Pseudosulfitobacter pseudonitzschiae: one gene and its partner. The protein of the gene in region 1 binds, or shares a complex with, the protein of each later gene. Links are inferred from orthologs where the notes say so. Each region holds a gene or a part of one and is shown on either strand. Other genes may lie near its edges.

Region 1 (3,203 bases):
TTGCTTGAGATCGAAGCCGTGCACCTGAATGCCAAAGACCCGTTCACACTGGCCTCGGGCCTGCCCAGCCCCACCTATATCGACTGCCGCAAGCTGATCTCCTATCCGCGCATCCGCTCGACCCTGATGGATTTTCTGACCGTGACCGTCATGCGCAACGCAGGCTTCGAGGCATTCGACAACGTGGCAGGCGGCGAAACCGCTGGCATCCCCTTTGGCGCGCTGGTGGCCGAACGCATGGCGCTGCCCATGACATACGTCCGCAAAAAACCCAAAGGCTACGGCCGCAACGCCCGCATCGAGGGCGTGATGACCGAAGGCCAGCGCGTTCTGCTGGTCGAGGATTTGACCACCGACGGCGGCTCGAAGCTGTCGTTTGTCGATGCGATTCGCGAAACCGGCGCCACTTGCGGCCACACGGCGGTGATCTTTTACTACGGCATCTTCCCTGAAACCGAAAAGACCTTGGGCGATCATGGGGTTGCGCTGCACCACCTGTGTACATGGTGGGACGTGCTGGCCGAAGCCAAGGCGCAAGGCACCTTTGACGCGGCCACCCTCGACGGCGTCGAAGCCTTCCTGAACGACCCGCGCGGGTGGCAAGAGGCACATAAAAAGGCGTAAGTCCGCCACATCATCTGGTTAAGGCACTGCAATTTTCCACCAGATGATGTAGGCTACCCCCTACGGTCGGGTTATCCACAGGATTTCCAGATTGCTTGCGCAGCGCCCTGCCGTCTAAGACAGGGCACCCGCGCAAGACGGGTCAATAAACGGGGTCAGCAATGAACGAGATCAGCAGTATCCATAACGGCACGCCCGAGGTTCAGGCCGCCGAAACCATGCCGCATTCCATCGAGGCCGAGCAACAGCTTCTGGGTGCGATCCTGACCAACAACGACATCTACGATCGTGTCGCGTCGATCATCGGGCCGCACCATTTCTACGACCCCGTGCACGCGCGCATCTACGACATCGCCTCGGCACGGATCGCCAAGAACAACCTTGCTTCGCCGGTGACGCTCAAGGCGTTCATGGAAGACGACGAAGGCCTGAAGGAACTGGGCGGCCCCGCCTATCTTGCACGTCTGGCCGGTGCCGCGATCAGCGCCTTTGCGGTGCGCGATTATGCCCAGATGATCTATGATCTGGCGGTGCGCCGTGACCTGATCATCCTTGGCCGCGACATCAGCGCCAAGGCGGCCAAGGTCGACGTGGCCTCCGAGCCGCGCGAACAGATCGTCGAGGCCGAGCAGCAGCTTTATAAACTGGCCGAACAAGGCCAGACCGAAAGCGGGTTCCAGTCCTTCCTCAAGGCGGTGACCGATGCGGTCAACGTCGCCAATGCCGCCTATCAACGCGAGGGGGGCCTTTCGGGTGTCTCGACCGGTCTGATCGACATGGACAAGAAGCTGGGCGGCTTGCACCGCTCCGACCTATTGATCCTTGCGGGGCGTCCGTCGATGGGCAAAACCTCGCTGGCGACCAACATCGCTTTCAACGTCGCCAAGGCCTATAAACGCGGCCTGTTGCCCGACGGCTCCGAGGGGGCCATCGACGGCGGCGTCGTGGGGTTTTACTCGCTGGAAATGAGCGCCGAACAGCTGGCCGCGCGAATCCTCTCCGAAGCGTCCGAAGTGCCCTCTGAGCAGATCCGCCGCGGTGACATGACCGAAACCGAATTCCGCCGGTTCGTGGATGCGGCCAAGTCGCTGGAAGCCTGCCCGCTTTATATCGACGACACGCCCGCCCTGCCGATCAGCCAGCTGGCCGCCCGCGCCCGCCGTCTGAAGCGGACACATGGGCTGGACGTGCTGATCGTCGACTATCTGCAACTGGTGCGCGGCACCGGCAAATCGGAAAACCGGGTGAACGAGATTTCCGAGATCACCATGGGCCTCAAGGCCATCGCCAAGGAACTGGATATTCCGGTCATCGCCCTGTCGCAGCTGTCGCGCCAGGTGGAAAGCCGCGAGGACAAACGCCCGCAGCTGTCGGATCTTCGCGAATCCGGCTCGATCGAGCAGGACGCCGACGTGGTGATGTTCGTGTTCCGCGAGGAATACTACAAGGAGCGCGAAAAGCCCGGCGATCACGATCTGGAAGCCATGGCCAAATGGCAAGAAGAGATGGAGCGCCTGCACGGCCGCGCCGAAGTGGTCATCGGCAAACAGCGTCACGGGCCAATTGGCACCGTCGAGCTGAGCTTCGAGGGCCGCTTTACCCGCTTTGGCAACCTCGTGCAGCCGTGGCAGCAAAGCGCGGGCGAGCAAGAGTTTTAAGCGCACCCGCCTCTGCGATCACTGGCACCTTTTGTTGCATATCCGCATATTACGCCGCCTCGGGGCGGCGCGGCGACGATACACCTTGACCTCGGATCGAAACATGGCACAACCCCGCGCATGACAACGGCCACTTTGACAATCGACACGGGCGCTATTGCGCGCAATTGGCAATCGCTTGACGCGCGCACCGAGGTTGAAACCGGTGCCGTGCTTAAGGCCAACGCTTATGGATTGGGCGCACCCGTGATCGCCCGTGTGCTGGCCCGCGCTGGCTGCCGCAGCTTTTTCGTGGCCACCGCCGACGAAGGGGCCGCATTGCGTGCAGCCCTTGGCCAAGGCCCCGTAATCTATGTGCTGTCGGGCCATATGAACGGCGACACAGGCGCCATTGGCGAAGCCCGCCTGACACCGGTGCTGAACTCGGTCGACCAGATGCTGCGCCATGTCGAGGCCCTGCCCGGTGCACCCTTTGGTTTGCAACTGAACACCGGCATGAACCGGCTGGGCATGCAGGCGTCTGAATGGTCCGCCCTGCGCGACATCGCCGTGGCCCAACGCCCCGCCCTGATCATGTCGCATCTGGCCTGCTCGGACGAGCCGGACCACGAAATGAACGCCCACCAGCTGCGCCAGTTCCACGAGATGACAGACGGCATTGACGCCCCGCGGTCGCTGGCAGCCACTGGTGGCACGCTGATGGGCGAGGATTACCACTTTGATCTGTGCCGCCCCGGTGTGGGTCTTTATGGCGGCCTGCCTTTTGCCGATGCCGAACCTGTGGTGACCCTTGATGCACCGGTGATTCAGGTGCGTGATGTGGCCGCTGGCGAACCTGTGGGCTACAGCAACAGCTGGATAGCACCGCGTGCATCGCGCATCGCCACAGTTTCGGGCGGCTATGCCGACGGGCTGATCCGC
Region 2 (3,102 bases), 710 kb from region 1 along the record:
TGGGCCACATGAACGCATCCATCACCCGCACCGGCGCAGACAGCTTTTTGATTCTGGTCTTCCGCAGCATGGCGGCAACACTGGTTCACGATCTTGTAACGGCAATGGAAAGCCTTGCCGCACGGCACTAGGTTAAACAAAACCTTAAATGTAGTCCCAAAGAGGCCCGCCATGAAACGTATATTAATGATTGCCATGTTCGCCACTGCTGGCATGTCTACCGCTGCACTGGCCGCAGACACCAAGGAACAAAGCTGTGCCTATCAGGCAGCCATCGTTGCGGCGGTGCAGGCCGCACGTATGGACGGGGTCAAGGAACAGAGCGTTCCTGAAACCATCCTCGCCTCTGATCACAGCTGGCCTGAAGGTTATGATGCCGCGATTCCGATTATCACCCCTTGGGTCTACGAGCAAAAGCGCCGCGACCTGAAAACCAAGGACTTTGCCGCCGCTTGGTCCGAGCTGTGCTTGCAGCAGTAACACCTCCCATTCCCTTTGGCTGAAAATATCCCGCCGGAGGCTCCTGTGCTTACGGCCGGGTACCACGTCAGAAATGACGGGATGTCGCGCCGCATCTGGACTCTGACCGCCCGCGATACGATATAATAGGGCATGAGCCTGCCCCCCGGATTCCTTGACGAACTGCGCACCCGCCTCAGCCTTGGACAGGTTGTGGGCAGTAAGGTCATGTGGGACAGTCGGAAATCCAATCAGGCCAAGGGCGATCTGTGGGCCCCGTGCCCGTTCCATCAGGAAAAATCCGCCAGCTTTCACGTCGATGACCGCAAGGGATTCTACTATTGCTTTGGTTGCCACGCCAAAGGCGATGCAATTTCGTTCGTGCGCGAGACCGAGAATGTCGACTTTATGGAGGCGGTGCGCATTCTGGCGGGCGAGGCAGGCATGCCGATGCCCCAGCGCGACCCGCAAGCCCAGCAAAAGGCGGATACCCGCACGCAACTGGCCGAGGTTATGGAGCAGGCGGTGCAATACTACCGTCTTCAGCTGAAAACCGGTGTGGCGTCTGATGCGCGTTCCTATCTGGAACGGCGTGGCCTGAGCCAACAGGCGTTGGACCGCTGGGAAATCGGCTTTGCCCCCGATGCGTGGCAGGGACTGTGGGATCACCTGACGTCCAAAAACATAAGCGACGAGCTGATTTTGGGCGCGGGCCTTGCCAAACCCAGCCAGAAGGGTGGCAAACCCTATGACACCTTCCGTGGCCGCATCATGTTTCCGATCCGCGATGCACGCGGGCGCTGCACAGCTTTTGGCGGGCGCGCGATGGACCCGAACGACAACGCCAAATACCTGAACTCGCCCGAGACCGAACTTTTTGACAAAGGCCGCAGCCTTTATAATCATGGGCCTGCGCGTACGGCGGCGGGCAAGGGCCAGCCGTTGATCGTAGCCGAAGGCTATATGGACGTGATCGCACTGTCCGAGGCGGGCTTTGAAGCTGCTGTCGCGCCGCTGGGCACCGCCATCACCGAAAGCCAGCTGCAAATGCTCTGGCGCGTCTCGCCCGAGCCGGTCATCGCGCTGGATGGTGATACAGCGGGCCTGCGCGCCGCCATGCGGCTGATTGATCTGGCCCTGCCGTTGGTCGAGGCAGGGCAATCGCTGCGTTTTGCAATGATGCCCGAGGGCAAAGACCCCGATGATTTGCTGAAATCCTCGGGCGCGCCTGCACTGCAAAAACTGCTGGATGGTGCGATGCCGATGGTCCGGCTGTTGTGGCAACGCGAGACCGAAGGCCGCGTGTTTGACAGCCCCGAGCGTAAGGCAGCACTTGATAAGGCGCTGCGCGAAAAGATCAAAACCATCGCCGATCCGTCAATCCGCAACCACTACGCCCAAGAGATCAAGGAACTGCGCTGGCAGTTGTTTCGCCCACAGCGTGGCCCCTCTGGCGCGGGCCGGACTGGTGGACAACGCGGCGGCTTTGGCAAATGGCAACCGGCGCCGGTGCCGTTGCAGTCGACCAAATCTTCGGCATTGGCGACAGGCACGGGCAATAAGGTCACCCATTTGCTACGCGAATCGGTGATTTTGGCGGTGCTCATCACATGTCCCGAGGTGGTGGAAAGCTTTGAAACACCACTGGAAAACCTGCGCTGTATCGACCCCGACAACAACGCGCTGCGCGACCTGATCCTGCGTCATGCGCATGAGGGCACAGAGGTGTTGCGCGAAAAGATTTCCAGCGCGCGCGGGCCCGAAGCCCTTGAAAACCTGCTGAATGCAAGCCATGTCGCTATCGTCCCCTGCATCCGCTCCCCCGGCGACGCCGACATGGCCCGCATCACTGTGGCCGAAGAGCTTGCGAAACTCGCAGCGGCACGCGGGCTGGACGCTGAAATTGCCGATGCCGCCGAAGACCTGACAGGAGTGGCAGACGAAGGCGTAACATGGCGGCTGAGTCAGGCCGCCGAGGCTGCAGACAGCGCCAACCGCAGCACCCAGAAAGAGGGTCGCGGCGACTTTGTAACAGCCGACAACGGCGTGAAGATGGAAAAAGGCGAAGTGACCCGCAGTCGCGCAATGTTTGACGCTATCGACTTCTCAAAGCGGGGCAGAAAACAACACTAGCAAGGTTTTCGTTGTGAATCCTTGAGGAAATACGGCTACACGGGTGGCCGAATCACCCGAATCGTGAATGATTCCCTGTTAGCCGAATCACTTTAGGGTGATTCGCAGCAGGAGTGCTTGAACAGGAGCAACCGATGGCCGCGAAAGACACGAACGACGACACCAAGACCGACGACTCCGATACCGGTCACTCACTCGACATGAGTCAGACGGCCGTCAAGAAGATGATCGCCGAAGCCCGTGAAAAGGGCTATATCACCTATGACCAGCTGAATACCGTTCTGCCCCCCGATCAGGTCAGTTCCGAGCAAATCGAAGACGTGATGTCGATGCTGTCCGAAATGGGCATCAACATCATCGAGGACGAAGACGCCGAGGACGAAGACGGCAAAGGTTCGACCGAGCTGGCGACCACCGAAGGCACCCGCGAAATAACGCTGGGTTCGGGCACGTCCGAAAAACTGGACCGCACCGACGATCCGGTGCGTATGTACCTGCGCGAAATGGGCA

The links.
Region 2: the proteins of SULPSESMR1_RS08975 (region 1) and dnaG are in contact, whole or in part, in a crystal structure (PDB 2R6A), measured with the Geobacillus stearothermophilus proteins. The link is inferred for Pseudosulfitobacter pseudonitzschiae from one-to-one orthologs. Residues at the interface, in WP_033016901.1 of Geobacillus stearothermophilus: Ser13, Glu15, Ala16, Gln18, Glu91, Leu92, Asp94, Ala95, Val96, Pro97, Thr98, Ala99, Ala100, Asn101, Tyr104, Tyr105, Ile108; in WP_049624496.1 of Geobacillus stearothermophilus: Lys456, Leu457, Leu458, Pro459, Ala460, Asn463, Ala464, Leu467, Leu535, Leu536, Ile537, Ala538, Gln544, Glu545, Asp548, Tyr549, His552.

The regions. Positions count from the first base shown.
Region 1 is NZ_CP022415.1:1,855,773-1,858,975, forward strand. Bases 54-3,033 are described here. They hold SULPSESMR1_RS08975 (replicative DNA helicase), read left to right. Parts: upstream 54-785; coding sequence 786-2,282; downstream 2,283-3,033. Other genes in these bases: SULPSESMR1_RS08970 (orotate phosphoribosyltransferase), read left to right, coding at 54-624; alr (alanine racemase), read left to right, coding at 2,403-3,033. In the rest of the region: more of SULPSESMR1_RS08970, read left to right, coding at 1-53; more of alr, read left to right, coding at 3,034-3,203. UniProt on the Escherichia coli protein: The main replicative DNA helicase, it participates in initiation and elongation during chromosome replication. Travels ahead of the DNA replisome, separating dsDNA into templates for DNA synthesis.
Region 2 is NZ_CP022415.1:2,568,265-2,571,366, reverse strand. The notes cover bases 224-3,102. They hold dnaG (DNA primase), read left to right. Parts: upstream 224-612; coding sequence 613-2,592; downstream 2,593-3,102. Other genes in these bases: rpoD (RNA polymerase sigma factor RpoD), read left to right, coding at 2,727-3,102; SULPSESMR1_RS12505 (hypothetical protein), read left to right, coding at 224-480. In the rest of the region: SULPSESMR1_RS12510 (sarcosine oxidase subunit gamma), read left to right, coding at 1-131; more of SULPSESMR1_RS12505, read left to right, coding at 172-223. UniProt on the Escherichia coli protein: RNA polymerase that catalyzes the synthesis of short RNA molecules used as primers for DNA polymerase during DNA replication.